DNA from 3 places in the Promicromonospora sukumoe genome. Region 3 is predicted to be linked to each of the others. Evidence: riboswitches for the same ligand, from Rfam matches in the RefSeq annotation. Region 3 holds a riboswitch; each other region holds the start of a gene.

Region 1 (10,014 bases), on a different contig from region 3:
GTTCGGCTACTGCTACACGCAGCTCACGGACGTGTTCCAGGAGGAGAACGGCATCTACCGGTTCGACCGGAGCGTCAAGCTCGACGTCGACCGCGTGCGCGCCGTGCAGGTGCGTCCGGCCGCCTTCGAGAAGGGCGCCGACGGGAACGCCTGACCCTCCCGCTCCACGTGTCAGACGTACAGGTCACCCGGGTGACCTGTACGTCTGACACGTCTACCGGAGTGTGCACCTTGTAGGTCTCTTTAGTATTTTTCACCACATAACACCCAGTCCACAGCGGTGCTTGGGGGGTGCACAATAGGCCGGTGACGTACCGGTTCCTCAAGCTCATCCTCTCGATCCTCGTGCTCGTGCTCCTGCGCCCGCGCGTGACTGGGCTGCAGAACATCCCGAAGCGTGGCGCCGTGATCCTCGCGAGCAACCACCTGTCGTTCATCGACTCGCTGCTCATCCCGATCATGGCCCCGCGGCACGTCGCGTTCCTGGCCAAGGCCGAGTACTGGACCGGCAAGGGCATCAAGGGCCGAATGTCGCGCTGGTTCTTCACCAAGATGGGCGACATCCCCGTGCAGCGGGACGACCCGCGCGCCGGGCAGCGGTCCCTGGAGGACGCGCTGGCCGTGCTGCAGCGCGGCGGCGCCTTCGGCATCTACCCCGAGGGCACCCGCTCGCGGGACGGCAAGCTGCACAAGGGGCACACCGGCGTCGCCTGGCTCGCCCTGACCGGCAAGGCCCCCGTGGTCCCGGTCGCGTTGCTCGGCACGGACAAGGTGAAGCCGATCGGCAAGATGCCGCGGTTCGCCCGGGTCGAGCTGCACTTCGGGACGCCGATCGACCCCTCCCGGCAGATCGCGGCCGGCACCAAGCCCGCACAGGCGCGGCGCGAGCTGACCGAGCAGGTCATGCAGTCCATCCAGGCGATGAGCGGCCAGGAGCGTGCCGAGTGAGCGCGGCCTGAGCAGGCTGTCGGGTTCGGGCCGGGCGTCTGGTTCGGGCCGGACGTCGGACCCGAGCAGGTCGTTCGGGCTGGGCGGGCGCGGGCCGTGGCTCGGGCTGGTCGCCGGCGTCGCGGCGCTGGGCGTGGTCGAGGTGCTCGTGCTGCACCTGGTCGCCGGCGCCCTGCTGCCGCGCCCGGTCGCGCTGACCGTCGACGTCGTCGCCGGCGTGCTCACGGCCGCCCTGCTGGCCGCGTTCGTCTCACCGCTCTGGTCGCGGCACCGCGTGGCGGACGGCGTCGTCCGGCTGCGGCTGGGCTGGGTGGCGGCGGTCGACGTCGCGCTCGACGACGTCGTCTCCGCGGCCGTGTACCGGGCCGCCCCGGCACGGCCGCTGGAGCTCGGCGCCGGGTTCGACGAGGAGACCGGCCGGGTCTCGCTGGTGCGGACGATGGCGGCACCCGCCGTGCTGATCGAGCTGTCCCGGCCGGCCGCGGCGCGGGTGCAGGTGCTGCGGAAGGTCCGGGCGTCGTCGGTGCTCGTGGGCGTCGCGGAGCCGGACGAGCTGCTGCGCGCGCTGGCCCCGACACCGCACTGAGGCCCGTGTCAGACCTACAGGTCACCCGGGGGACCTGTAGGTCTGACACGTAGGGGCGGGCGGGGCGTCAGAGGCGCGTGATCCTGATGGCGTCCGCCACGACGTACGCCGTGCCCTGGGTCCAGCGGCTGACGGCGACCACGGTGCGGGTGCCCGCCGTCATCGCGTAGGTGCCGAGCGAGAGCCAGGTCCCGCCGCCCGTGGACTGGTCCACGCGGATCGTCGACGACCCGGTGCCCGTGTAGACGATGAACGGCGTCGACGCGTTGTAGCCGTCGATGCCCGGGAACCAGGCCTCGACGCGGTACGAGCCGCTCGACGGGATCGTCGCCGAGTACGTCGCCAGGTCGCTGACCTCGGCGGGCGTCGCGTAGCGGTAGTCGGCGCCGTACCGCTCGCCCGAGAAGGACGACGTCAGCCAGGACGAGCCAGCGGAGAAGCCCGCCGAGGTGTTGTCGACGGTGACCGACCAGCTGGTCCCCGACAGCGCCGCGGCCACCTCGGACCGGAGCTGCGGCAGCATCGAGTAGAGGACGTCGCCGGGGCAGGCCGTCGCCGTGTAGTCCCGGTGCCCGTAGATCTGGGTGGGCGCGATGCCGTACTGGTCGCAGATGTAGGCGCACAGCTCGACCAGGCGGCTCCAGAGCTGCGCCGGCGGCGTCGCGCTCGTGTAGGTGCCCTGGTTCTCGATGCCGATGGCCTGGCTGTTCTGGCCGGGGGCGTGCGCGCCCACCACCGTGCCGCTGCCGCTCTGCAGCCGGGACAGCGAGCCGTGCCGGCCCTCCATGACGTACCCGCCGCGGCTCAGCGTGAGGTGCTGCCCGGTGTCCACCCAGCCGTTGGCGAAGTGCCACTGCTGGATGTCGCGGGCGATCTGGTACCCGGCGGCCTGCGAGTAGTCGGTGACGTTGGCCGACGCCGTGTGGTGGATCAGGATCTTGTTCGGGTTGGCCGCGACGGCGTCGATGGTGCCGCGGGCCGCCGCGGCGCCCCAGCCGGCGCAGCTCGCGATGGTCGGCGCGGCCACCTCGACCCCGGCGACGGCGCCGGGCGGCGCGTCGGCGGGCGCCTCGGGGTCCGGCGCCAGAGAGGGTGGGACGGCGGGTGCCGCCGCGGCGACGCCGGGCGCCGCGATCGTCGCGCCCGCGGCACCGATGCCGAGGACGACGGCGCCGCGCAGCAGGTCGCGCCGCCCGAGCGAGGTGGGACAGCAGTCGGTGGAGCTGTGGTCGTGTTCGTGCACGGTGGGGCCTCCACGGGGTCGGTCACGCTGGTACGGGCCGAATTCACCCGTAGTATCAGCCGCCCCCACGACCCCGGGGTACATCACATCGTGGATATCCCCGACACAAGATGCCGACCCCGCTTCGTTGAGTGCTGGGTATTCGCCCTTCCGGCGCGCGAAAAAGGGCGAATACCCAGCACTCAACGAGGGGGTTAGGCGGCGGCTCGGCCCGTGAGGCCTACGCGGTCCAGGAGGTCCAGGGCCGGGCGGTGCTTGTTGAACGTGTACACGTGCACGCCGGGCGCTCCGGCGTCGAGCACCTCGCGCGCGAGCGCCGCGGAGTACTCGATGCCGTGGGCGTGCTGGGCCTCGGCGTCGACGGCGCCGTCCGGGCCGGTGAGCCGGTCGAGGTCCCGCAGGAGGTCGGCGGGCGCCGCCACGCCGGTGAGCTCCTCGACGCGGCGCAGCCGGCGCGCCTCCGTCGTCGGCAGGACGCCGGCCAGGATCGGGATGGTCACGCCCGCGGCGCGGGCCGCCTCGACGAACCCGGTGTAGGAGTCGGCCCGGTAGAAGAACTGCGTGATTGCGAAGCTCGCGCCCGCCTCCTGCTTCTCCAGGAGCCGCCGCACCTCCTGCTCGCGCGTGGTGCCCGCCCCGGGGTTGCCGTCCGGGAACGTCGCGACGGCGATGGCCAGCGGACGGGCGGCGGAGCGCAGCGCCGTGCTGACGTCGGCGGCGCAGCGCCGCTCCTCGACCTGGCGCAGCAGCCGCACCAGGTCGACGCTGGAGCGCACGCCGTCGGCCGGCGGACGCCAGTCCGGCTCGTCGCGCGGCGGGTCGCCGCGCAGCGCGAGGAAGGACCGCACCCCGGCCTCGAGGAACTCCTCGATCACAGCGGAGACGTCCTCCCGGGAGGCGCCCACGCAGGTCAGGTGGGCCACCGGGAGCACGGGCGTACCGCGCAGCAGCGTCGCGAGCACCTCGCGCGCCGTCGCCCGGTCGCCGCCGGCCGCCCCGTAGGTGACGGAGACGAAGTCCGGGCGGGCCGCCACGAGCCGCTGCGCCGTCTCCCAGAAGTTGGGCGCGGCGTCGGGCCGGCGGGGAGGCATCAGCTCGAACGACACCGTGGGGCGGTGCGGGTGTACCTCGGCGACCATGGCTGCTCCATCGAACCTGGCGTGAGCACCTTACGTCCTCACGCCACGGCCACGAGGCAGGAAGTCGGCAGGTTGCTGCGGTGTCACGGAGCCAGGACTCTCGACCGCTCTGGATGGGATCGCCACCATGCTAAGCGATTGTCCAGCACTGGGACAGAATTCGTCCGGCGGTCGAGACGCCCCGGTCCACGGACCGCGCACCCGCAGCGTCCGCTACTTCACGGACCCCGCCACCAGGCCGCCCACCAGGCGCTTCTCGATGATCATGAACAGGATCACGACGGGCACGATCGCCACCACGGACACCCCGAACACGTAGTGCCACGACGTCTCGTACTGGCCCACGAACTTGGTGAGCGCCACCGACAGCGGCTGGTTGCCCGCCGTCGTCAGCAGCACGAGCGAGGCCGCGAACTCGTTCCAGGAGGCGACGAACGTGAACACGACCGCCGTGACGATCCCCGGCCAGACGAGCGGCAGGTTGATCTTGGTCAGGACGGCGAACGTGCCGGCGCCGTCGAGCTGCGCGGCCTCGTCGACCTCCTTGGGGATGCCCGCGAAGAAGCTGTGCATGATCCAGACGGCGAACGACAGGTTGAACGCCGCGTTGACCAGGATCATCGCGAGCCACGTGTCGAGGATGCCGAGGGCGATGAACTGGCGGAACAGGCCCGACGTGAGCACCGCGGGCTGCACCATCTGGGTCACGATCACGAGGAACAGGAAGACGAGCCGCCCCCGGAACCGGAACCGCGCCGTGTAGTAGGCCGCGGGCAGCGCCACGGCGAGCACGAGCAGCGTGGCGCACAGCGAGATCACCAGGGTGGAGATCAGGTTCTGCGCGAGCGGCGTCTCGGGCGTGGACCACATGGTGACGTAGTTGTCCCAGTGCCACTCGGTGGGGAAGTAGGTGGGGTCGACCGACCTGATCTCGGCCTTCGTCTTCACGGAGCCGAAGAACATGATCAGGTACGGCAGCAGGAACACCACCAGCACCACGAGCCCGGCCAGCACCCGCAGCAGCACGGAGCCAAGTGGCACCTGGTCGGTCGTGTACTTCCGTACCCGCCGCCGGTCGCCCGACGGCGGCCGGGTCGCGTCGCGCGGGGTGGTCCCCGGGTCGGTGATCGTGGTCATCAGACCTCCTCCAGGGGGCGGACGACCCGCACGTAGACGGCGACGATGGCGATGACCACCAGGAACGCGATGACGGACAGCGCGCTGGCCAGGTCGATCTGCCGCTGGTTCTGCATGTACTTGAAGATCATCGTCATGACGGTGTCGGCGTCGTACCCGGGGATGGACCCCGTCATGACGCGCAGGATCGGCAGCGAGTTGAACACGTTGATGATGTTGATCAGCACCGCCACCGAGATCGCGCCGCGGAGCTGCGGGAGCACCACGCTGAAGTAGGTGCGGAACCCGCTGGCGCCGTCGATGCGCGCGGCCTCCACGGTCTCGCCGGGCACCGTCTGGAGCCCGGCGAGGACCGTGTAGGTGGTGAACGGCAGCGACACGAACACGGCCACCGCCATGGCCCACGCGAACGCGGTGCCGGGGTGCCGGGTCCAGCCGTAGCCCTCCGGCGTGCTGATCAGGCCGACGTCCACGAGGAACGAGTTGATGATGCCGAAGTACGGCTCCAGGCCGTAGTGCACCACCAGCGTCGTCATGACCACGCTGGACGCCCACGGCACGATGACGGCCATCCGCACGAGCCGGCGGCCCGGGAACGCCTTGTTCAGCAGTGCCGCGAGCGCCAGCGACCCGATCAGGGTGCAGGCGACGACGACGACCACCCACACGACCGTCCGCCCGAGGATCGGCCAGAAGTACTGGAAGCCGATGACCGTCGCGAAGTTCGCGAGGCCCACTCCCCCGCCGTCGACGCCGCTCTGGCTGATGTCGCGTGTCGAGTTCCAGAACATCAGGCCGACCGGGAACAGGACCACGGTCGCAATGAGTGCGACCGCGGGCCCGATCCACGGCAGGGCCTTCATCAGGTCCTTCACCAAGTTCCCCGTGCTTTCGGTTCGGCGTTACGTGTGGTCAGCCGTGCCGGGCACGGCGGTCCGTCGGGGCGTCAGCCCGCGTCGACCTGCTCCTGGACCTCGGTCAGGACGTCCTGGGCCGACTTCTTCCCGTCGAGCTGGCCGAAGAGCGCCTTGAACGCGGAGTCCGTGGCGGACCAGTCGGGGTTGGTCGTCGGGTAGAACTGCGCGTCGGGCAGCACCTCGAGGAACGGCGCGAGCGCCTCCTCGCCGGCGAGCTGCTCCGAGCCCGACAGGGTGGTGGGCAGGAAGCCCTCGGCCTGGACCCACGGCACGTAGACGTCGGCGGTGTAGAAGTAGTCGAAGAAGGCGGTGATGGCCTCCTGCTTGTCGCCGTCGTTCTGGAACGCCATGAGGTGGTCGGCCACGCCCAGCGTGAACGGCGAGCCGTCCTCGGTGGGGATGGGGTGGATCGAGTACTCGAGCTCGGGGTTGTCCGACTCGATCTGCCCGACGCTCGGCGGCAGGCCCACCTGCATGCCGACCTTGCCCTGGACGAAGATGTCGAACAGCGGGCTGCGGTCGGTGGCGCCGGGGTCGGCCTGGGTGGCGCCCTCGTCGATCATCGTCTTGACGAACTCGGCGCCCGGGAGGTTCTCCGGGGTGTCGATCGTGATGGCCTCGGAGTCGCCAAAGCTGCCCCCGCCGCCCCATAGCCACACCGCGGCCTCGGCCTGCGCCTCCTCGGAGCCGAGCGGCATGCCGTAGCCGGCCACGCCGCCGCCGAGCTCGGAGACCTTCTTGGCGGAGTCGAGCAGCTCGTCCCAGGTGGCGGGCACGTCGGCGCCGGCCTCCTCCAGGAGGGCGTCGTTGACGAACAGCGCGCGGGCCGAGGCGATGAAGGGCAGGCCGTACGTGGTGCCGCCGACCTGCGCGTTCTCCAGGAACGTCGGCTGGAAGTCGGCGTAGGTCTCGTCGGAGGTGACGTCCTCGACCGGGTACAGCAGCTCGTCCTCGGCGAAGCCCGCGAAGGGGCCGCCGTTGTAGATGTCGGGTGCGTCGCCGCCCTGGATCTTGGTGGCGATGACGGACTCGAGGTTGTCCCAGGACTCGACCTGCAGGTTGACGTCGATGTCCGGGTTTTCTTCCTCGAAACCGGCGATGACGTCGTCCCACAGGCCCTGGGTGGCGTCGGAGTAGCTGGGGACGAGCAGGTCGAGGGTCGTCCCGTCGCCGGTCGCCTCGCCGCTGGACCCGCCGAACCCGCAGGCCGTGAGTCCTGTCGTCGCGGCAAGCGTGATCACCATGATCCCGCCAAGCCTCTTGTACTGGGCCATTACCTTCCCTGCCTCTCGTCGTGGTGCAGGTCACGTTTTCACTTGGGTCATAATCTGTCAATGGTTCTAACAAACCTGTGACAAACGGGTGAAGCGGCGTGTCGTGGCGCTCCCGTCATCGGCGCGGCGGGGTGAAAAAGAGGGCCGCAGCACGGGGCTGCGGCCCTCTTTCAGCAGGTCCGGGCGGCTGACGGGGGGTGCCGCCGCCGGCCGGGTCCGTCAGCAGCCGCAGCCCGAGTGGTCGCCCTGCGGAAGCCACAGCACGGAGTCGGCGAACTGGGCGTTGCCCGCGTAGGTGAGCTTCCACCACCGGTCACGCGCGGCGACGCGCGTGAAGAACGTCCCGTGGGCGCCGCTGACGGTCAGGTCGCGCACGAACACCTCCCGGGCACGGTCCTCCCAGGGGCCGTCGGGGTCGTAGGAGAGGCGCACGGTGCCGCTCTGCATCGGGTCCCAGGTGAGGTCGCCGTCGTCGGCGATCCCGAGGACCAGCAGCTTTCCCCTGATCCGCGAGGTGCGCCCGTCGGTGGCCGTGGGGTTCGAGATCGACGCCTCGATCATGCTCGTACGCCGGACGGGCACGGTCCTGGCGTTGTTCACGTCGACCGTGTGCTCGACCAGCCGGCCGTCGCGGCGCTCGACCGTCGCGGTGAACTCGATGCCCACGCGGTAGGACCCGGGGGTAATGGTCCCGGGCAGCTTGATCCTCCGGCTGCGGTCCCCGTCCGCGTCCAGGGTGAGCGGGAACGTGCGCACCTGCCGCGCGCCGACGCGCTGGAGCGTGACCACACCGTCGAACGCCTGCAGGTCGCCGCCGGTCCAGTCCAGGTTCACCCAGTAGGTGACGTAGGCGGGGTGGAGCTCGTCCGTCTCGACGTTGCCCCGGATGATCGAGCCCTTGGCCTGCATGCGGGTCGTGACGACGGTGCCGGCCCGCTCGCTGGTGTCGACGAGCGGGGTGGCCTGCGCCGACGGGGCGACGACCAGGCCCCCGGCGAGGAGCGTCGCGGCGGTGGCGAGCGCCACCAGGCCCCGGCGGAGGGCGGACGAGCGGGACGTGCTGTGGAGGGACATCACGGTTTCCTGTCTGTTCGGTGGTGCCTGTCCCGGCGTGCGCGTCGCTCGTCGTCAGGCTCTCACCACCGGGTACGGACGGGGCGACAGGAACGTTGAGGACGAGAAGAGGAGGGCCACAGCACCAGGCTGCGACCCTCCTGTTCGACGGACCGACGTCAGCAGCCGCAGGACCGCTCAGGGCCCTGGACGACGAAGCGGCCGTCCGGGTTCAGCTGCTTCGTGCCCGCGTAATCGAGCACCCAGATCCGGTCACGCGCGGGGACGACCGTCGTGAACTTCCCGTACCGGTCGATCGTCAGCGGCCGGACACTGACGGGCTCCGCCTCGTTCCGGAAGAGACCGCCGGGGTAGTAGGAGAGCTGCACGGTGCCGCTCCGCAGCGTGGACCAGTAGACGTCGCCGTCGGCGCTGACGCTGAGGGCCCGGACCCGGCCGGTGATCCGTGAGGACCGGCCGTCGGTGGCCCGGGGGGTGGTGATCGACGCGTCCAGCACCGTCTCGCGTCGCACGGACACCGTCTCCGCGTTGTTCACGTCGACCCTGTGCCACATCGACCGGCCGTCGGGACGCTTCACCCGCGCGGTGAACTCGATGCCGACCCGGTAGGAACCGGGCGTCAGGGTGCCGGGCAGCTTGATCGTGCCGCTCCGCTTCCCGTCCCTGTCGACGGTCACCGGAAACTGGCGCACCTGCTTGGCGCCGACCCGCTGGAGCGTCACCACGCCGTCGAAGTCGCTCACGCTCAGCTTGCCGCCGGACCAGTCCAGGTCGATCTCGTACCGGACCTTGGCGGCCGAGAGCTTGTCGGTCGTGACGTCGCCCTCGATCACGGACCCCCACGCGTCCATGCGGGTCTTGACGACGGTTCCGCCGCGCGAGTCGAGGTCGACGACGGGCACGGCCTGTGCGGACGGGGCGACGACGAGGCCGCCGGCGAGGAGCGTCGTGGCGGTGGCGAGCGCCACCAGGCCCCGACGGAGGAGGGCGGTACGGGACGTGCGGTGCTGAGACATGGCTGTTCCTGTCTGCTCGACGGCGCCTGTCCCGGCGAGCTGGTCGCTCGCCGTCAGGCTTCTGCTGTCCAACACGGACAGGGCGTCAGGAACGATGTGGGTGAAGAAATGCGGCAGCGCCCGTCCGGTCGGGACCGGACGGGCGCTGCGCGTGCTTCTATCGTTCGGTGGCGCCGATCATCGGCAGGCCGAACGACAGGCAGACGGCGAGGATGCCGCCCACGAACAGGTAGGGCGACGACGCCGCCTCACCGAGCGAGCCGACGGCCATCAGCGCGAACCCGCCCAGGAACAGGGCGAAGCACACGATGAAGCGAACCACCAGCGCCGCCGTGGGCTCCTGCTTCTGCCTGCGGGCCACCTCGAAGTTGCTCATGAGGTAAATCTACCGGCTCACGGCGACCATGAGCTCGCCGCGCGCGCCGTTGACCGTGACGGTCACCGTGGCCCGGCCCGGCCGCAGGGCCGTGAGCTCGTGCGTGGCGGGGTCGAGCGCGAGCACCGCGCCGTGCGAGCAGTCCCGCAGGGCGTCCCGGCCCCGCTCGTCCGTGACGCACACCCCCGTGCCGCCCCAGTCCGACGAGACGGGCCACGCCACCGGCACCTCGCGGTCCCCGTCCTGCACGACGACGGCGGACGCAGGCGCGGACGCGCCCACCGCGAGCGCCGTCGGGCCGGAG
Region 2 (10,014 bases), 340 kb from region 3:
GCTCCCGGCGCGGTCCGAGCTCTGCGGCACGGAGCGGCCCGAGCTGCGGCCGACGGCGGACAGCGGCGCGTCGGACCCGACGCACGAGGCCGCGTGCCACCACGCCGACCGGACCCGCGAGTTCGCCCGGGCGGTGACCGCATGAGCGCCGTGCTGGAGATCGACGACCTGCACGTCCGGTTCACGTCCCGGCGCGGCCTGCGGGCCCGCAGCGTGGTGGACGCCGTCGACGGCGTGAGCCTGACCCTCGGCAAGGGCGAGACGCTCGGCCTGGTGGGGGAGTCGGGCTGCGGCAAGTCCACGCTCGTGCGGACCGTGTTCGGGCTCAACACCCCGGCGTCGGGCTCCGTCTCGATCCTCGGCCAGCGCATGCAGTCGCTCTCGCCCGCGGCTCGCCGCAAGGTGCTCACCCGCATCCAGCTCGTGTTCCAGGACCCGTACTCGTCGCTCGACCCGCGGCTGAGCGTGCACGACATCGTCGCGGAGCCGCTGCGCATCGCGGGGCGGTACGAGCCGGGCCGCGTCGCCGAGCTGCTGGCCGAGGTCGGCCTCGACGCCGACGTGCAGCAGCGCCGTCCCGCGCAGTTCTCCGGCGGCCAGCGGCAGCGCATCGGTATCGCCCGGGCGCTCGCGCTGCGCCCCGAGATCCTCGTGCTCGACGAGCCCGTCTCCGCGCTCGACGTCTCGGTGCAGGCGCAGGTCGTGAACCTGCTCATGGACCTGCAGCAGCGGCTCGGCCTGTCGTACCTGTTCATCGCCCACGACCTCGCCGTCGTCCGGCACCTGTCCGACCGGGTCGCGGTGATGCGGCAGGGCCGCATCGTCGAGACCGGCGACCGCGACCAGATCTTCGACGCGCCCCGGCACCCGTACACCGCGGACCTCCTCGCCTCCATCCCGCACCCCGACCCGTACCTGCGCCCCGGCGCGCCGCCCCGCCCCTGACCGCCCCGCCCCAGACTCCCGAACCTAAGGAACAGACCATGCCCGACAACCGCACCCGACCCGTGGCCGCCGCCGGCCTCGCCCTCGTGGCCGGCCTCGCGCTGAGCGCCTGCTCGGCCGCCAGCGGCAGCACCGCCGTCTCGCACGACCTCGTGATCGGCGCCGTCACCGAGCCCGAGCGGCAGCCCGACCCCCTCGTGGAGGGCTCGCTCGCGGGCTTCAACTACTACTACAACCTCTACGACCAGCTCACCACGCTGAACGCCGACGGCGAGATCGAGCCGTCGGTCGCCACGGAGTGGACCTCGAACGAGGACTTCACCGAGTGGACCTTCACGCTGCGGGACGACGTCGTCTTCCACGACGGCGAGCCCCTGACCGCGGCCGACGTTGCGTTCAGCTACAACCAGGTGCTCGCCACGGAGGACTCCGACATCCGCGGCTACATGGGCATGCTGGAGTCGGCGGAGGCCACGGACGACACGACCGTCGTGTTCACGCTGAGCTCGCCCTTCTCGCCGTGGCCGTCCATCACCACCTCGGTGTCGATCGTGCCCGAGGCCGTGTACACGGAGCTGGGCCCGGACGGCTTCGTCGAGGCGCCGGTGGGCTCGGGGCCGTTCACGTACGTGAGCTGGACGCGCGGCGTCGAGTACGTGCTGGAGGGCAACGACGACTACTGGGGCGGCGCCCCGGAGGTGGACACGCTCACCTTCCAGACCGTCGCGGACGAGGAGGCGCGCCTGAACGGAGTCATCGCGGGCAGCCTCGACGTCGCGCTCGTCTCGCCCAACCAGGTCTCGGCGCTGGACGGCTCGGGCGCCGAGGTCGCGTCGCGGGAGTCGAACGGCGTGATCTTCCTCGGCACCAACTCGACCAAGGGCGCGCTCCAGGACCCGCTGGTGCGCCGCGCGATCTCGCTCGCGATCGACAAGGAGGAGCTGGTAGCGCAGGCGCTGGGCGGCCGGGCGGTCGCGAACGACCAGCCGGTCGCCCCGAACGTCACCGGCTACGCCGACGACGCGCAGGCGCCCGGCTTCGATCCCGCGGCCGCCAAGGAGCTGCTCGCGCAGTCCTCGTACGACGGCGAGGCCATCCCGTTCGAGTACGCGACCGACGGCCGCATCCCGCTCAGCTCCGAGGTGGCGCAGGCCGTCGCCGGCTACCTCGACGCCGTCGGCATCAAGGTCGAGCTCGTCGGCATGGACCAGGCGAGCCTGTCGAACAAGATCTACGGCACCGTGACATGGACGGCCTGTTCCTGAACACCTGGGCGCCCACGACGATGGACGCCGACATGCCCGCCACGAACTTCTTCGCGGGCGGCCAGAACGACTACGCGGCGTCGCCCGAGACGCAGGCGCTCGTCGAGGAGCAGCGCACGGTCGACGGCGCGGAGCGCGAGGCCGTGTTCGCCGAGCTTTCGCAGGTGAACTGGGACAACGCCTACCTGATCCCGCTCTACACGCCGATGGCGGACTACGCGGTGAGCCCCGACATCACCTGGGAGCCGCGCGTGGACGGCGAGTACGTGCTGAAGGACGTCACCTTCGCGCCGTAGCCGTACCTGCCCGTCGCCCGCGTCCCACCTGGAGGAGCCCGCCATGCCCCGTACCGTCATCCGTTCCGTCCGCCCCTGGGGCGGCCCGTCCTCCGACGTCGTGCTCGACGACGCCGTGGTCCGCGAGGTCGTCCCGGCGGGCGAGGCCGCCGCGGGGGAGGTCGAGGTCGCGGGCGACGACGGCATCCTCGTGCCGTCCTTCTCCGACGTGCACGTGCACCTCGACTCCACGCGCCTCGGCCTGCCCTTCCGCCCGCTGACCGCCGGCCCCACGCGGTGGGACCGGATCATGAACGACCGGGCGAGCTGGCGCACGGCCGAGGCGCCCGTGGCCGACCGGGCCACCGAGACGCTCCGCCGGATGATCGCCCTGGGCGCCACCCGCGTGCGCTCGCACGCCCAGGTCGACGCCGACTCGAAGCTGGAGAAGTTCGAGGGCGTGCTCGCCGCGCGCGAGGCGCACCGGGACGCGGCGTCGGTCGAGATCGTCGTCTTCCCGCAGGTTGGCATCCACCTCGAACCGGGCGTGCCGGAGCTGATGGACGAGGCGCTGCGGGCGGGCGGCGACCTGGTGGGCGGCATCGACCCGTGCGAGATCGACCGCGACCCGCGGCGCCACCTCGACACGGTGTTCGGGCTCGCGGAGCGCCACGGCAAGGGCATCGACCTCCACCTGCACGAGCCGGGCGAGCTCGGCCTCTTCTCGATGAGCCTGCTCACCGAGCGGGTGCGCGCCCTCGGCATGCAGGGCCGGGTGTCCATCTCGCACGCGTTCGCGCTGGGCTCCGGGCTGCCGGGCGTCGAGCGGGCGATCGACGGGCTCGCCGAGCTGGACGTCGCCGTCACCACCATCGCGCCCGGCGGGCGGCTGGACCTGCCCCTCGAACGGATGGTCACCGCGGGCGTGCGCGTGGGCCTCGGCATGGACGGCCAGCGCGACTACTGGTCCCCGTGGGGCAACGCCGACATGCTGGAGCGCGCCTGGATGCTCGCGTACACCCAGGGCTGGTCGCGCGACGACCTCATCGAGCTCGGCCTCGCCGTCGCCACCTGGGGCGGGGCATCCGTCATCGACGGCACGACGCCGCGGCTCACCGGCGTCGGGCACCGCCCCGGCCTCGCCCCCGGCGACCCCGCCGAGCTGGTGGTGCTGCGCGGGGAGACCCCGACGTCGGCGGTCATGGACCGCCTGCCCGGGCGCACCGTCATCCACGCGGGCCGGGTCGTGGCCGCCGACGGCGAGCTCGTGTGAGCGCGCCGTCGGCGGGCCCGCCGGGCCCGACGATCCTGGTCGTGAACTGCAACACGACGACCGCCATGACCGACGCCATCGCGGCGGTCGCGGCGGGCGCCGCCTCGCCCGGCACCGCCGTCGTCGGCCTGACGCCGTCCTGGGGCCCGGCGTCCGCCGAGGGCTACTTCGAGAGCTACGTGACGGCGCTCGCGGTGCTGGACGCCGTGCTCGCCCACCCGGACCCGTACGACGCCGTCGTCATGGCCGGGTACGGCGAGCACGGCCGCGAGGGCATGCGGCAGGCGATCGACGTGCCGGTCGTCGACATCACCGAGGCCTCCGCCTTCCTCGCGTGCCTCGTCGCCCACCGGTTCGGCGTCGTGACGACGGTCGCCACCGCCGTGCCCGGCATCGAGGACTCGCTGCGCAACGCCGGGGTGCTCAGCCGGAGCGCGGGAGTGGTCGCCGCCGACGTGCCGGTGCTCGACATCGAGGCCGACGTCGAGCAGACGGCGGCGGCGCTGGAGTCCGCCGGCGCGCGGCTGGTCGCCGGGGGAGCGGACGCCCTGGTGCTGGGCTGCGCGGGCTTCGCCGGCCTCGACGTCGCGCTGGAGCGGCGCCTCGGCGTGCCCGTGCTCGACGGCGTCGCCGGGGCGGTGCGGCTCGCGGAGTCCCTGGTCGCGCTCGGCAAGACGACGAGCACGGCGGGCCCGTACCGCCGTCCGGACCCGGCGAAGGCATGGGCGGGGCGGCGGCCGGGAGGGTCACCGGACCACGAGCCCAGGGTCACCCGGGCCTGAACCCTGCGCCCGCGCGGTCCACGGCGTCCCGGATCGCGCGGGCCCGGTCCTCCGGTCGGACGACGGCGACCGCGGCGGCCGCCGCCGCGCCCATACCGGCCCCGAGGTGCGCCGACATCGTCGGCCACCCGGCGGGGTCAGGGAACCGCTCGCGCAGGGCTCCGACCAGGTCCGTCTGCGCCCGCTGCAGCCGCACGACCAGCGACGCCGGCAGGCCGTGCGACGCGGTGACGAGCTCGGCCCGCAGGCCCGCGAGCTCGTCCGTGCGCGCCTCGGGGTCGTCGAAGAGGTCGACCAGCGTCGCCAGGATGGCGTCGACGCCCTGGGCCGTGCCGGCGCCGTCCGGCAGGTCGTCGAGCGCCCGCACCGCCCGCCGCACGTGGCCCTCCAGGTAGTGGAAGAGCACGTCCTCCTTGGCCGGGAAGTGCAGGAAGAAGGTGCGGCGCGCGACGCCGGCCCGCGCCGCGATGTCGTCGACCGACGTCGCGGCGACCCCGCGGTCGAGGAACAGCTCCGTGGCCGCGCCGACCAGCGCGCGGCGGGTCTCGGCGCGCTTGCGCTCGCGGATGCCGGGCTCCTTGGTCATCGCCCCAGCCTAGCGGAACCGGTGCACTAGTGTATTGATGCACTAGTGCACTTAACCGCGACCGAGGAGAGACCCATGACCCAGCACACCGGCCGCACCTACGTGGTGACCGGCACCGACTCCGGCATCGGCGCCGCGGTCGCCGCCCGGCTCGCGGACGACGGCGCCCGCGTCGTGCGGTGCGGGATCACCGAGGCGGCCGACGTCCGCGCGGACCTGACCACCGCCACCGGCCGCGCCGCCGCGATCGAGCAGGTGAGGGTCCTGGCCCCCGACGGCCTCGACGGCGTCGCGCTCGTCGCCGGCAGCCCGGAGGGCCGCGTCGCCGTCGGCCTCAACTACTTCGGCACCGTCGCCCTGCTCACCGCGCTGCGCGCCGACCTGGCCCGCCGGCCCGCGCCGCGCGCCGTCGTCGTCAGCTCCGCGTCCTCGCTCTCCGCGGGGGAGGCCGACCTGGTCGACGCCTGCCTCGCCGGCGACGAGCCCCGCGCCCTGGCCGTCGCCGACCGGATGGCCGCGCGCGGACGCGGCGGCGTGGTCTACCGCTCGACCAAGATCGCTCTGAACCGGTGGCTGCGCCGCACCGCCGTCCGCGACGAGTGGGCGGGCGCCGGCATCCCGCTGAACGCCGTCGCCCCGGGCATCGTCGAGACCGGGACTGCCCGCCGCACCCTGCTCGCCGACCCCGCGAGCGTCCGCGTGCTGCGCGACGCCCTGCCGCAGCCGCTCGGCCTGCCCGGCCCCGTCGAACCGGTCGCCGCGACCATCGCCTGGCTCCTGACGCCCGACGCCGGTTTCATCACCGGCCAGGTCATCTACGCCGACGGCGGCGCCGAGGTCTCGCTGCGCGGCGAGGCCCCGTTCACGGCCGGCGTCCGCTACGGACCCGTGCGGCTCGCCCGCATGATCGGCTGGACCGTTCTCGGCCGGCTGCGCACCCGCACCTGATCCACCATCCGAGACATCCGCCGGAATCGTTGACGAAGGTCCGTTCCGTCCTTACATTCCCGGCCGTCGACGTGCCACAGCGCACGCCGACGGTCATGTGGTCATGAGTCCCGACGACAAGCCCCGGCTGGTCGGGCAGCAACCCTCCTTCGCGGCGGGGTGCTCCGGGTGACGACCAGGCCGCACGCGCGTCGTGCGGCAAGCGCGGACCGGGCACGTCCCGGAGAACGGAAGAACGATGAGCGACAGCACCCCACGCCTGCACTGGTACCTGCCCACCGCGGGGGAGTCCCGCGACGTCCTGCGCGGCGGCACCAACGTGCACCGCGTCGACGGCGAGGCCCCGCGCTCGCCGTTCCGCCCGCCCACCCTGTCCTACCTCACGCAGGTCGCCCTCGCGGTCGAGGAGGCCGGGTTCGACTCCGTGCTGGTGCCCACCGGCTCCTACTGCGAGGACCCGTGGGTCGTCGCCTCGGCGCTCGCGGCCGTCACCCGGGACCTGCGGTTCCTCGTCGCGCTGCACCCGCGCACGACCACGCCCGCCTACACCGCGCACCGCGCCGCCACCCTCCAGCGGGTCTCGGGCGGGCGGCTGGCGCTCAACGTGGTCACCGGCGAGCCCGGGGCCGAGGCCTGGCTGCACGGCGACCTCGGCGACAAGGCCGACCAGTACGCCCGCACCGACGAGTTCCTCGACATCTACCGGGCGCTGTTCCGCGGCGAGACCGTCGACCGCGCCGGGAAGCACTACACCGTCCGCGAGGGCCGGCTGGAGCGGGCCGGCGGCCGCGGCCTCGGCATCCCGGCCACCCCCGAGGTGTGGTTCGGCGGGTCGTCGTCGTACGCGGGCGACGTCGCCGCGCAGCACGCCGACGTGTACCTGTCCTGGCTCGAACCGCTGGACCAGCTCGCCGAGAAGATCGAGTGGATCCGCGGGCTCGCGGCCGCCCAGGGGCGCACGGCACGGTTCGGCGTCCGCGCCTGGATCCTGGTGCGGGACACGCACGAGGAGGCCGAGCGGGCCGCCCTCGCGCTGCTCGACGGCGTGGACCCGGCCACGCAGGCCCGGCTGCGCGAGTCGCTGCTCGCCCGCCAGTCCGTGGGCCAGCAGCGCGGCCAGGCGCACCTGGCCGCGGCGGACGTCACCCGCCCGGAGAGCTTGTGGGTCGCACCCGGCATCTGGGGCGGCTTCGGCCTCGTGGCCGGCGGCCCCGCGCTCGGCTTCGTCGGCTCCTTCGAGGACGTCGCCGCCCGGTTCGCCGAGTACCGCCGCCTCGGCGTCGAGGAGTTCATCGTCTCCGGCTTCCCCAACCTCGAGGAGACGCGCTGGGTCGCGGACGGGCTCGTGCCCGCGCTGCGCCGGGCCGCCGCCCCGACCGAGCCCGCCGCGCAGCTCACCACCGCCTGACGGCGCCGCGCCGTCCGCCGTCCGACCCCCTCTTTCCCTGCCGTACGAACAGGAAGCACCGCCATGCCCTTTCCCCGCGCCCCGCGCCTGCCCGCCGCCCGCCGCCTCGCCGCTCCCGTCGCCGTCGCCGCCCTCGCCCTGACCCTGGCCGCCTGCTCGACGGGCTCCGCCGCCTCGACCGGCGGAGCGGAGCCGGCCGGCGACCCGGTCGCCGGCGGCTCGCTGACCTGGGGCGTCAGCGTCGAGCCCGTCTGCTACAACCCGCAGCGCTCCGGCCAGCAGAACTCGTACCCGATCATCCGCAACTACGCCGAGTCGCTGGTGGGCAAGGCGGCCGACGGCAGCTACACGCCGTGGCTCGCCGAGGAGTGGGAGATCTCGGACGACGAGACCGTCTACACGTTCACCCTGCGCGACGGCGTCACCTTCTCGGACGGCACGGATCTGACGGCCGACGTCGTCAAGCAGAACTACGACGCCATCACCGCCGAGGACTCCACGCTGAACAGCCGCGCCGCCTTCGCGGCGTACGACAACGCCGAGGCCACCGACGACCACACCCTCGTGGTCACGCTCGCGCAGCCCGACGCCGCGTTCCTCGACTCCGTCGCCTCCATCGGTGCCTCGGTGCTGGCGCCCGCCTCCCTGAAGGCGGACGGCGACCTGTGCCAGCCCACCGACGAGCTGGTCGGCACCGGCCCGTTCACCGTGGCCGACTGGACCGCCGGGCAGGAGATCAGCTTCGACAAGCGCGACGACTACGACTGGGCGCCCGGCTACGCCGAGCACACCGGCGCCGCCTACCTCGACGACGTCACCTACCGGTACCTGCCCGAGGCGACCGTCCGCACCGGCGCCCTGACCGCCGGCCAGGTCGACGTCATCGAGAACGTCCAGGTCACCGACACCACCGTTTTCCAGGACGCGCCCGGCTTCCAGTACCTCACCGGCCCGACGACGGGCACCGCGTTCAGCCTGAACATCAACACCCGCATCGCCCCGGCCGACGACGTGCGCGTGCGCCAGGCCCTGCGCGACGGCTTCGACCTCGACGCCCTGATCGAGAACCAGTACCTCGGCACGGTCGAGCGGGCGTACTCCAGCCTCGGGCCGGACAGCCCGTACTTCGACGAGGACCTCGTGGGCTCGTGGGGCAACGACGTCGACGGCGCCAACGCGCTGCTCGACGAGGCGGGCTGGACCGACCGCGACGACGACGGATACCGCACCAAGGACGGCGAGCGCCTCACCATCGAGGTCGGCTACCCGGAGCCGTACGTGCGCGACGAGCGCGACGTGCTGCTGCAGGCCATCAAGTCCCAGCTCAAGGAGAACATCGGCCTGAACCTGGACGTGCAGATCATCACCGGCGCCTTGTTCAGCGACCAGACGGCCAAGGGCACGTGGACCGTCTACCCGAACACCCTGCCGACGGCGGACCCGTCCAACCTGTTCCGCAGCATCTTCTCCAGCGAGGGCTTCCTCTACACGGCCGCCGAGGCGGACCTGGTGCTCGACGACGAGGTGGCGGCCAGCCGCGCGTCGCTGGACCCGGCATCGCGCAAGGAGGCCCTCGACGAGATCCAGGCGACCGTCGTGGACGACGCGCGGTACGTGCCGCTCTACCACCCGGTCTACACGGTCGCGGCCAAGGACACCGTGCACGGGCTGGCCTTCGAGCCGCAGCTCGACTCCCCGGCCGGCTCCTACGACGTGTGGGTCCAGCCGTGACGAGCGCCGCCGTCGAGGTGCAGGAGGCCGCCGGGCCGGGCGCCGGCCCGACGGCCGCGCCCGCTGCGGGCCGGCACCCGGTGCTGCGGCGCCTCGTCACCCGGGTGGTGACCGGCGTCGTGGTGCTGTGGGCCGCGGCCACCGTCGCGTTCTGGACGCTCCAGCTCGTGCCGGGGTCCGTCGCCGACATCCTGGCGGGCGACCTCGCCGACCCTGAGCTGCGCCAGGCGCTCGTGGCCGAGTGGGGGCTGGACCGGCCCGCGTTCGCGCAGTACCTCGACTTCCTCGGGCGGCTCGCGCAGGGCGACCTCGGCACGTCCTACGTGCAGCGGCAGCCCGTGCTGGACGTCATCGGCGACCAGCTCGGCTCCACCGTGATCCTGACCCTGACCGCGGGCGTGGTCGCCGTGGCGCTCGCTGTGCTGCTGTCCACCGCGACGGTCGGCCGCCCGCGCGTGGTGCGGGGCGTGCTGTCCACGGCGGAGCTCGTGCTCGTCTCCGTGCCCGTGTTCTGGTCCGGCATCCTGCTGCTGATGGTGTTCTCGTTCGGCCTCGGGCTCTTCCCCGTGGCGGGCGGCACCGGCGCGCAGTCGCTCGTGCTGCCCACGGTCGGGCTCGCGCTGCCGACGGCGGGGCTGCTCAGCCAGGTGCTGCGCGAGTCCATGGAGCGCACCGTGCTGGAGCCGTTCGCGATCACGGTGCGCGCCCGCGGCGTGCGCGAGTCGCTGGTGGTGTGGCGGCACGCCCTGAAGCACGCGCTGCTGCCCGGCATGACGGTCGCGGGCAGCCTGGTCGGCGGCC
Region 3 (10,014 bases):
TCGGCGGCGCGACGCGGCGTCCTGTTCGGCGGTCAGCCGCCCACCCCGGTCGGACGCCGTCTGGCGGAACAGGCCCTCTACCTGGCGGCACTGTCGGCGATCGTCTGGCTCCCCTTCTGACGGCGTGCCGCCGCCCGCCCGCCGCCTGCCGCCTGCCGCCTGCCGCCTGCCGCCCCAGCCCTCCGGGCAGGTGTTGACCACAGCGGTTGCTGCCAGACGAGGGGGTCGCCTGGCAGCAACCGCTGTGGTCAACCGCTGCTGGCAGGAGGTGCTGTGGTCAGTTGTCGGACTACGGCTGGTAGGGGCGGGGGCGGGGCTGGACGCGTTGCTGGCGGGTCCAGCCTCGCCAGCCGCGCTCCTCCAACAGCGACTCCAGGCGCCGGCCCGCCGGGATCGAGTCGAGGGCGAGCGAGTCGAACATCTCGACGAGCCCGCGCTCCATCTCGCTGGACGCGCCGCCGGCCTCGCCGCCGGTCCCGTCCCTGCTCCCGGCACCGCTCCCCTCGCCCACCCCGCCGCCCGGGGCGGAGCCAGCCCCGCCACCCGACCACCCGGCGTGACGGTCCAGGACCGCCGCCACCTTGTCGGCCAGGCCGGGCAGCCGCGGGTCGTCGGGCGCCCAGTCGATCCCCTCGCCGATCGAGCGCAGGAGGTCGACGAACTCGGCGTCGTCCAGCAGCAGGCCCTTGTCCGCCATGGCGGCGGCGACCTGCTCGGGAGGGTACGCGGCGAGGGTCAGGATCCAGCTGTCCCGCTCGATCGCGACGACCCGTTCGGGGACGCCGAGCTCCCGCCACCGGTCCAGGTAGGCGGTGCCCTCGGGCGGCAGGGCCAGGCTGTCGCCCGCGGCGAGCCGCGCGATGCGCTCCCGGTGCCGTTCGCGTTCCTCGATCTCCGAGCGGAGCCGGGCGTCGATCTCGGCGACGGCGGCCGTGAACTCCTCCTCGGTGGCGCGCAGCAGCTCCTGGACGCGGGCCAGCGGCACGCCGGCGTCGGCCAGGATCTTGACCCGGATCAGGTCCACGACGTCCTGCGCCCCGTACCGGCGGTAGCCGGAGTGGTCGCGCTCGGGCTCCGGCAGCAGCCCGACGGCGTGGTAGTGGCGGACGGCGCGCGCCGTCACCCCGACGTACGCCGCGACCTGCGCGATAGTCAGCACGCCCTCATCTTCCCCTCCGACCTACCGCGGTCAGCTCACGGCGGGACCAGACATAGCCCGCCAGACCGATCGCGACGCACCAGACGACGGCGGTCCAGCCGTCCGAGCCCACCGGAGCGCCCGACGTCAGGGCGCGCAGCGTCTCGATGACCGGCGTGAACGGCTGGTGCTCGGCGAAGTGCCGCAGCCCGGGCGGCATCTGCTCGGTCGGGACGAAACCGCTGCTCACGAACGGCAGCACCATGAGGACCAGCGGGGTGTTGCTCGCCGTCTCGATGCTGCCGGCGGCCAGCCCCATCGCGACCGTCAGCCAGGTGAACGAGAACGCCAGGAGCAGCACGAGCCCAGCGACGCCGAACCAGCCGGCGACCCCGGCCGCCGACCGGAAGCCGAGCAGCAGCGCGAACCCGACCATGACCGTCAGCGCGAGCAGGGTGCGGATCACGGCGCCGAGCACGTGCCCGGTCAGCACCGAGACCTGGGCGATGTCCATGGTCCGGAAGCGGTCGAACATCCCGCCCGTGCGGTCGATGGCGACGGCGACGGCGGTCCCGTTCGCGACGCTGGCCACCGTCATGATCCAGATGCCGGGCACCAGGTAGTTGAGGTAGTCGGCGCGGCCGCCTCCGCCGTCGACCGGGAGGCCCGCGCCGAGCGTGCCGCCGAAGACGTAGACGAACAGCAGCAGGAACACGACGGGGATCGCGATCAGCATGAGCGCGAGCGACGGGTAGCGGCTCAGGTGCCGCAGGTTGCGGCGCAGCATCGTCACCGAGTCGCGGACGGCGTAGGTGGTGCTCATCGTGCATCCACCTCCGGGGCGACGGTGTCGATGTCGGCCGTGGCGGTGTCGACTGGGCCCGCGGCGTGCCCCGTGAGCGCGAGGAACACGTCGTCGAGGCTGGGCGCGTCGCCCGGGACCTGCGCCTTGAGCTCGGCGGGCGTCCCCTCGGCGACGAGCGTGCCGGCGTCGAGCACGCCGACGCGGTCCGCCAGGGCGTCGGCCTCCTCGAGGTACTGCGTGGTCAGGAGCACGGTGACGCCGTCGGCCACCTGCTCCCGGACCACCTGCCAGACGGCGCGGCGGCTGCGCGGGTCGAGCCCCGTCGTCGGCTCGTCGAGGAAGATCAGCCGCGGCCGGGTGATGAGCGTCATCGCGAGGTCCAGGCGGCGCTGCATGCCGCCGGACCAGGTCAGGGCGCGGCGGTCGGCGGCGTCGGTCAGGTCGAACCGGCCGAGCAGGGTCGCGACGTCGCGGACGGCGGCCCGCTTGTCGAGGTGGCTCAGGTCGGCCATGAGCCGCAGGTTCTCGCGGCCCGTGAGGAACATGTCGATCGCCGAGAACTGGCCCGTGACGCCGATCGCCGACCGCACCCGGGCGGGCTCCCGGCGGACGTCGTGCCCGGCGACCCGCACCGTGCCGGCGTCGGCCGCGAGCAGCGTGGACAGGACGTTCACCATGGTGGTCTTGCCCGCGCCGTTCGGCCCCAGCAGGGCGTAGACGGAGCCGGCGGGGACGGCGAGGTCGACGCCGTCGAGCACGTGATGGTCACCGTAGGACTTGTGCAGCCCGGCGACCTCGATCGCGGGGCCTTCTGAGGCGGGGGCTTCTGGAGCGGGGGTGTCTGGTGTGGTCATGACCGCAGCGTGCAGGGTTGCCGCTACGGCAAGGTCAAGCCCTTCGGCGCAGGACGACGCCGGCGGCGCGAGCCGGTCAGCGGGCGTATCCCCCGCCAGGCACGTCGAAGGCCTCCTCCAGCGTGGTGATGCCGGCGTCGTCCAGGTACGCCGTCAGGTCGCGGCCCACCCAGCGCAGGTGCCAGGCCTCGGGGGCGTACCCCGTCACCGCGCTGTTCTGCGGCGTGTACCGGACCAGGAAGCCGTAGGTCGTGGCGTGCTCGGCGACCCACCGGCCCTCCGGCGTCCGGCCGAAGCACGGCTCGAAGTCGCACTCCGGCCGCGTCGTGCCGCCGACGTCGACCGCCAGTCCCGTCTGGTGCTCGCTGTGCCCGGGCCGCGCGGAGACGGCGTCCGCCTGCGCCGCGCCGAGCTGCGCCACCCAGCCCTCGTAGACCGCGGCCTGCTTGGCGTAGCCGCGGTAGGCGCTGCGCAGCGTGAGGCGGACGCCGTCGGCGTCGGCGGCGGCCAGCAGGGCGGTGAGGTCGGGCGCGACGTCGGGCCGGACCAGGTAGCCGCGCACCGTGGTGAGGTCGGGCTCGTGGTCGACCGGGTCGAGCGGCGTGCGCTTGTTCACGACCACCCACGGGCTCGCCGGGTCGGTGGCCGAGCGGGCGGAGAGGTCCAGGTTCTGCGCGGGGTCCTCCTGGCCGACGGCGGACGCGTCGGCGGGGCGGGCGGCGTCCGGTCGTGAACCGTCCGGGTCTGGGCCGTCCGGGTCCTGGCTGTCCGAGCCGACGGCGGCGGCACGCTCGTCCGTGCCGGCCTGCGCCCTGGCGGGCTCCGGCGTCGTCCCGGCTGCTGCGGCTGGCGCCTCGGCGGACGCCTCCCCCGCGCCCGTGCCCGACTGTTCGCTCGACGCCGGTCCTGACGCAGCCCCGGCCGCCTGCCCCGAACCCGGCAGACCAGAGGTGGCGGCGCCTGCGGCGCACCCGCTGAGCAGTGTCGTCGTGGCAAGGAACGTCGCGGCCGCGAGGACGACGACGGCGCGCGGTACGGGCGAGATGTCCGGGAAGGTGGTCACACCGGCGTCGTGTGCGGCGGCCCGCGCGCGATGTCAGCGCCGGGCTGTGACGTGGGCAACATCCGGGACGTGACATGGGCGAGCGGCTGCCGGACACACTGTCCCGGAAGCACCTCCCGCAGCAGGCGGGAACCCGCGCCCGAGACCGACCACCCGGACACCGACGGAGAACCCGGAGCCCGCCCTGCCGATCCTGCCCACCGACACCGAGCCGCACGCCGGCACGCACGGCCCGCTCACGCCCGCGCGCACCGAGGAGCTCTTCGCCGCGCACGCCCGCGCCGTGTACCGGTACGCCCGCGCCCGGATGCCCGCCGCCGAGGCGGAGGACGTCGTGGCCGAGGTCTTCGCGATCACGTGGCGCAAGGGCGAGGTGCCGGACAACCCGCGGGCGTGGCTCCTCGGCGTCGCGCGCCGGGTGATGGCCAACCAGGCGCGCGCACGGCACCGGCGGACCGCCCTCGTGGAACGGGTGCGCACGCACCCGGCCCCGACCGGCGCCGACGACGTCCGCCTGGTCGGGGAGCTCGACGAGCTCACCCGCGCTATGAACCTGCTCCGGCCCACCGACCGGGAGGTCATCGCGCTGCTCGCCGCCGCGGAGCTCACCACCGCGGAGGTCGCCCAGGTCCTGGGCTGCACGACGGCGCTCGCGGCCACCCGGGTGCACCGTGCCCGACGCCGCCTGCGCGCGGCGTACGACCGGCTGACCGAGGAAGGAGCCTGACGTGGCAGACGACGAGCTGACCCGCGCCCGCCGCGCGCTGCGCGAGGCCGACACCGAGCTCGACCTGGCGCGGGCGTACGCCGAGTCCCGCGCGCGGGCGGATGGACGGACGCGGGCCGAGGGGCGCGCATCCGGGCAGGACGCCGACCCCGACGAGTCCTGGGCCGACGCCGGGAACGTCGAGGTGCTGCTCCGTGACGCCTCGGAGCCGGGGCGGGTCCAGGCCGGACGTCGGCCCACGTCGTCGGCGTCGCGGCGCGGACACGCCCTCGCGTGGACGACGGCAGCGGCCGCCGTCGTCGCCGGAGTCCTCGCGCTGAGCCTGACCGGCACCCCGGGACCGGGCGCCCTTCCAGGCTCGGCCCCCGGCGCCGGCACGCCAGGGACGAGCACCCCGAGTGCGTCGCCGTCGTCCACCACCTGGCTGACGCCGGGCGAGGTGGTGACCCGCGCGGGCAAGGCGATGTCGGGCGGGGAGTGCGGCGCGAAGATCCGCTCGACCCTCGGCGACGCGTCGACGCTGCGCTTCGTCCCCGCCGACGCCCGGCTCGAGACGCCCAAGGCCCCGCTGGACCAGTTGCCGCTGGAGGTGCTGCAGGCGTCGACGGCCGCCGTCGTGCTCGGACTCGCCGGCTACGACGGCACCAACCAGCGGCTGCACGACGACCTCGGGATCTCGGAGCGGGACGGGCAGACGGTCGCCCGCATCGGCGTCACGCCGTCGGACGCGCAGGTGCAAGGCGGCGACGTGACCCGCGTCGAGCTGCTCGTCGACACCACGACCTGGCTGCCGGTCTCCGGCGAGATCTGGGCGGAGTCCGACGGCGGCAAGCAGATCCAGGTGCGCAGCGAGCTGAGCTGGTCGGGGTGCACCGTGCCGAGCGCGGCGCCGACGGAGGAGAGCCCCCCTCCGCGCTAGGCTCCCGCGCGTGCTCCGCCCCGCCACACCCGCCGACCTCGACGACCTGGCCGCGTTCCTGCGCGCGGCCGACCTGACGGTCGCCGCCCTCGCGGAGCCCGCCGTCTGCCTCTGGCTGGAGCGCGACGACACCGGTGCTGTCGCCGCGACCACGGGGTTCGAGCTCGGCGCGGACGGCGAGCACGCGCTGGTCCGCAGCGTCGCCGTCCGGCCCGACCTGCGCGGCGCCGGGGACGGCCTCCGGCTGGCCCGCTTCGCCCTGGACCGGGCCGCCGACGCCGGGGCGCACGAGGCGTGGCTGTTCTCCCGCCGGTCGGGCGGCTTCTGGCAGAAGCTCGGCTTCGGCCCGACGACGACGCAGGCGCTCGCCGCCGCGCTGCCCGACGCCCACCAGGTCGCGCTGTTCCGCTCGACGGGGCAGCTCGACCGCGAGGTCGCCTGGCGACGTCGGCTGCCGGTGCCCGAACCGTTGCCGGGGCCGGGGCCGGGGCCGGGGCAGAAAACCGAGCCGGCGCCCGGGCCCGTGCGTGCTAGTTTCACCGCGTGAGGTCTCCAGAAGCATCCAGGTCAGGGCTGCCGGTACTCCGGTAGCCCGAGATGCCCCTGTAGAGAGCAGGGAGCCGAGCCCGTCGTGGGCCGGCCGCTCCGCCCCGCCGCACCTGTGAGCGGGCAGCTCCCGCGCATCCGAAGGGCCCGTAGTGCCGTCCCGGCCTACCCGTTCCCCTCCCCCTTCGGAGTCGTTCATGCCTGTCCTGCTGTACGTGCTCGCGGTCGCGGTCTTCGCGCAAGGCACGTCGGAATTCGTCCTCGCCGGACTCGTGCCCGGCATCTCCGCCGACCTGGGCGTCTCGCTCGCCCAGGCCGGATACCTCACCTCGGGCTTCGCGGTCGGGATGGTGGTCGGCGCGCCGCTGACCGCCGTCGTCGGACGCCGCCTCCCGCCCCGCTGGACCCTGTCCGCATGCCTGCTGGTCTTCGTCGCCGCGCATGTCGTGGGCGCGCTGACCGGCCAGTTCTCCGTGCTGCTCGGCACGCGGTTCGTGGCCGCGCTGGCGAACGCGGGCTTCCTCGCCGTCGCGCTCTCGACCGTGCCACGCGTCGTCCCGGCCGGTCGGCAGGCCCGGGCGCTGGCCGTGATCCTCGGCGGCACGACGCTCGCGCTCGTCGCCGGCGTCCCGGCCGGCGCGCTGCTCGGCGAGCTCTGGGGCTGGCGGTCGGCCCTATGGGCGATCGCCGGGGTGTCGGCGGCGGCGCTGGTCACCGTGGCGTGGCTGACGCCGGTTCAGCCGGGGGCCGGCTCCGGCTCCGGCTCCGGCTCCGGCTCCGGCTCCGGCTCCGGCTCCGGCTCCGGCTCCGGCTCCGGCTCCGGCTCCGGCTCCGGCTCCGGGGCAGAGTCTCGTACCGGGACAGGATCGGGCGCGTCGCCCGCCGTCGACAGGACGCCCGCTCGGGTGGGCCTGCGGGCGGAACTCGGCAATCTCCGGTCCCCCGTCCTGCGGCGGAACCTCGCGCTCGGGGTGCTGGTCAACGGCGCGACGTTCTGCGCGTTCACCTACCTGGCGGTCATCGTGACGGACGGCGCGGGCCTCGGCTCGCCGCTCGTGCCGGTGGTGCTGGCGCTGTTCGGACTGGGGGCGTTCGCCGGGGTCTCGGCAGCGGGCCGCCTCGCCGACCGGCACGGCGGCCTCCTGCTCGCTGTCGCCGGGCCGGCACTGCTCGCCGGCTGGGTCCTGTGGGCCGCGCTCGCCGTGGGCCCCGCTTCGCTCAGCCCAGACGTCGTCTGGGTACTCGCGCCGGTGCAGGGCGCGCTGTCGTTCGCCGTCGGCGGCACGCTGATCGCCCGCAGCATGGCGGCGGCCCACGCCGCCCCGACGCTGGGCGGCGCGTTCTCGACGGTCGCCCTCAACCTGGGCGCCCTGCTCGGCCCGGTGTTCGGCGGCGTCGCGCTCGGCCTGATCGGGACCGCCGGCCCGCTGCTGGTCAGCGCGGCGCTGGCCGCCGTCGCCGCCGCGCTGTGGTTCGCGACAGCCCGACGCCGCCCACAAGAGCCGGCCGTCTGACCGGCCCGACGTCGGCGGGCCGGGCGCTGACGAGCCCAGCGTCTGCCCGCGCCGTCGGGCCGTCTGCCCCTGACCGGCCATGCCCGCCCGGCCGCCCCTGAAGCTCAACCACTGACGGGCACCCGCCGACCAAACCGGACCATGCACCTGCTGCCAGAACGCCCACGCTCCTGGCAGCAGGTGCATGGTCCGCACCGCGCCCGACAGCCCACGCCCGACAGCCCCCCGGCCGGCCCCGCCACGCTCCCCCGACCCGGCCCGCGGCTGCGCCGCTTGGCACACTTTTTATCCGCACCATCGCGGCATCAACAAAACGTCCGAGGCGTGGACGGTTTGCCGACCACATCCCGGGCATGCCTACGATCAGATCTCATCATCCAGAGCGGTCGAGAGTCCTGGCTCCACGACACCGCAGCAACCTACCTCCGAGGCGCCAATCTCGGGGCAAGGTGCTAACGCCAGGTCCGATGGAGCTGATACGCATGGCAGTCACGAACACGCACCTTCCGAACGCCACCGTCCTGGGCTACCCGCGCATCGGCCGACGCCGCGAGCTCAAGCGCGCGGTCGAGTCCTTCTGGGCCGGCCGCACCACCGCCGACGAGCTGGAGGCCACCGCCCGCGACCTGCGGCTGGCCACCGCGCGCCGCCTCGTCGACCTGGGCCTGGAGGCCGGGACCGCCGCCGTCCCCGGCTCGTTCTCCTACTACGACCAGGTGCTCGACGCCGTCGCCCTGCTGGGCGCCGTGCCCGACCGGTTCGCCGGGCTCACCACCGACGGCGGCCGCCTGCCGCTGGACGCCTACTTCACCGTGGCTCGCGGCGAGGGCGACAACGCGCCGCTCGAGATGACCAAGTGGTTCGACACGAACTACCACTACCTGGTCCCGGAGATCGGCCCGGACACCCCGATCGGCTACACCGACGACCGCGCCGTGCGCGAGTTCACCGAGCTCGCGAACCCGGCCGACGGCGGCCAGGCCGTCGTCACCCGCCCCGCCTTCGTCGGCCCGGTCACGTTCCTCCTCCTGAGCAAGCCGGCGGACGGTTCGCCGGAGGGCTTCCGCCCCCTCGACCGGCTCGACGACGTCGTCGCCGCGTACGCCGACCTGCTCCGCGCGCTGGCTGCCGCGGGCGCGCCCTGGGTGCAGCTCGACGAGCCCGCCCTGGTCACCGACCTGCTGGACGTCCCCTTCGACGAGGTGGCCGACGCCGTCCGCCGCGCCTACACCGCGCTGGCGACCGAGCTCTCCCCCACCGCCGACGGCGACACCCCGGCGCAACGCCCCGCGATCCTGGTCACAGCCCCGTACGGCGACCTGCGCAGCGACGCCGGAGACGGCCTCGCCCTGCTGGCCGGCACCGACGTCGAGGCCGTCGCGATCGACCTGGTGCGCGGCGCCGTCCCCGCGGGCCCCGTGCCCGGCCTGGAGAACAAGACCCTGGTCGCGGGAGTGATCGACGGCCACAACATCTGGCGCGCCGACCTCGACGCCCGCCTCAGCACGCTGGAGGGCCTCGCCGCCCCGGGCTCCGGGCTCGGCGCCGGCGCACTCGCCGTCGGCACGTCGACGTCGCTGCTGCACGTGCCGCACGACGTCGCCGACGAGCCCCGCCTCGGCGAGGACCTGAAGTCCTGGCTCGCGTTCGCCGACCAGAAGGTCGGCGAGGTCGCCACGCTGGCCACGGGCCTGGCCGAGGGTCGCGCCGCGGTCGCGGACCGGCTCGCGGAGTCGACGGCGGCGGTGCGTTCGCGTGCGGCGGCGCCCGGCGTCGTCGTCCCGGAGGTGCGCGAGCGGACCGCCGCGCTGACGCCCGCCGACGGCGAGCGCGCGCCGTACGCGGAGCGTGCCGCCGCGCAGCAGGCGCGGCTGAACCTGCCCCCGCTGCCGACGACGACGATCGGGTCGTTCCCGCAGACCTCCGAGATCCGCAGCACGCGGGCCGCGTGGGTGCGGGGCGAGCTGTCCGACGCCGACTACACGGCCGCGATGCGCGCCGAGATCGCGAGCACGGTCGCGCTCCAGGAGGAGCTGGGCCTGGACGTGCTGGTGCACGGCGAGCCCGAGCGCAACGACATGGTGCAGTACTTCGCCGAGCAGCTCGACGGCTTCGCGACGACCGTCAACGGCTGGGTGCAGTCGTACGGCTCGCGCTGTGTGCGTCCGCCGATCCTGTGGGGCGACGTGTCCCGGCCCGCACCCCTGACCGTCGAGTGGACGGCGTACGCGGCGTCGCTGACGGACAAGCCGGTCAAGGGCATGCTCACGGGTCCGGTGACGATCCTGGCCTGGTCGTTCGTGCGCGACGACCTGCCCCTCGGCGACACCGCCGACCAGGTCGCCCTGGCGCTGCGCGACGAGGTGACCGACCTGGAGGCGGCGGGCATCGGCGTCGTGCAGGTGGACGAGCCTGCGCTGCGCGAGCTGCTGCCGCTGCGCCGTGCCG

The links. A riboswitch is a leader RNA that binds a small molecule or an ion and turns the genes downstream of it on or off. The one in region 3 is predicted to bind S-adenosylmethionine.
Region 1: it holds a riboswitch for S-adenosylmethionine, as region 3 does, so the genes downstream of both, FHX71_RS28465 (methylenetetrahydrofolate reductase) here and metE (5-methyltetrahydropteroyltriglutamate--homocysteine S-methyltransferase) in region 3, are expected to answer to the same signal.
Region 2: it holds a riboswitch for S-adenosylmethionine, as region 3 does, so the genes downstream of both, FHX71_RS12045 (LLM class flavin-dependent oxidoreductase) here and metE (5-methyltetrahydropteroyltriglutamate--homocysteine S-methyltransferase) in region 3, are expected to answer to the same signal.

What each region holds. Positions count from the first base shown of each region.
Region 1 covers NZ_JACGWV010000004.1:2,083-12,096, reverse strand. Annotated here, with positions in the region: gene FHX71_RS28485 (glycoside hydrolase family 2 protein) at 1-154, shown strand, start outside; gene FHX71_RS28480 (lysophospholipid acyltransferase family protein) at 307-948, shown strand; gene FHX71_RS28475 (hypothetical protein) at 938-1,534, shown strand; gene FHX71_RS28470 (golvesin C-terminal-like domain-containing protein) at 1,602-2,777, opposite strand; gene FHX71_RS28465 (methylenetetrahydrofolate reductase) at 2,972-3,916, opposite strand; SAM riboswitch class I at 3,921-4,036, opposite strand; gene FHX71_RS28460 (carbohydrate ABC transporter permease) at 4,130-5,053, opposite strand; gene FHX71_RS28455 (carbohydrate ABC transporter permease) at 5,053-5,928, opposite strand; gene FHX71_RS28450 (extracellular solute-binding protein) at 6,000-7,214, opposite strand; gene FHX71_RS28445 (hypothetical protein) at 7,464-8,318, opposite strand; gene FHX71_RS28440 (hypothetical protein) at 8,477-9,334, opposite strand; gene FHX71_RS28435 (hypothetical protein) at 9,492-9,710, opposite strand; partial or broken gene FHX71_RS28430 (metallophosphoesterase family protein) at 9,720-10,014, opposite strand, start outside.
Region 2 covers NZ_JACGWV010000001.1:2,714,076-2,724,089, reverse strand. Annotated here, with positions in the region: gene FHX71_RS12085 (ABC transporter ATP-binding protein) at 1-145, shown strand, start outside; gene FHX71_RS12080 (ATP-binding cassette domain-containing protein) at 142-945, shown strand; gene FHX71_RS12075 (ABC transporter substrate-binding protein) at 984-2,210, shown strand; gene FHX71_RS12070 (periplasmic substrate-binding domain-containing protein) at 2,192-2,506, shown strand; gene FHX71_RS12065 (amidohydrolase family protein) at 2,550-3,758, shown strand; gene FHX71_RS12060 (aspartate/glutamate racemase family protein) at 3,755-4,540, shown strand; gene FHX71_RS29285 (TetR/AcrR family transcriptional regulator) at 4,527-5,126, opposite strand; gene FHX71_RS12050 (SDR family oxidoreductase) at 5,202-6,074, shown strand; SAM riboswitch class IV at 6,174-6,285, shown strand; gene FHX71_RS12045 (LLM class flavin-dependent oxidoreductase) at 6,313-7,482, shown strand; gene FHX71_RS12040 (ABC transporter substrate-binding protein) at 7,546-9,213, shown strand; gene FHX71_RS12035 (ABC transporter permease) at 9,210-10,014, shown strand, end outside.
Region 3 covers NZ_JACGWV010000001.1:2,375,021-2,385,034, forward strand. Annotated here, with positions in the region: gene FHX71_RS10505 (DoxX family protein) at 1-120, shown strand, start outside; gene FHX71_RS10510 (MerR family transcriptional regulator) at 290-1,159, opposite strand; gene FHX71_RS10515 (ABC transporter permease) at 1,164-1,961, opposite strand; gene FHX71_RS10520 (ABC transporter ATP-binding protein) at 1,958-2,797, opposite strand; gene FHX71_RS30025 (M15 family metallopeptidase) at 2,874-3,860, opposite strand; gene FHX71_RS10530 (sigma-70 family RNA polymerase sigma factor) at 4,144-4,587, shown strand; gene FHX71_RS10535 (hypothetical protein) at 4,589-5,506, shown strand; gene FHX71_RS10540 (GNAT family N-acetyltransferase) at 5,517-6,053, shown strand; gene FHX71_RS10545 (MFS transporter) at 6,250-7,566, shown strand; SAM riboswitch class I at 7,937-8,040, shown strand; gene metE (5-methyltetrahydropteroyltriglutamate--homocysteine S-methyltransferase) at 8,049-10,014, shown strand, end outside.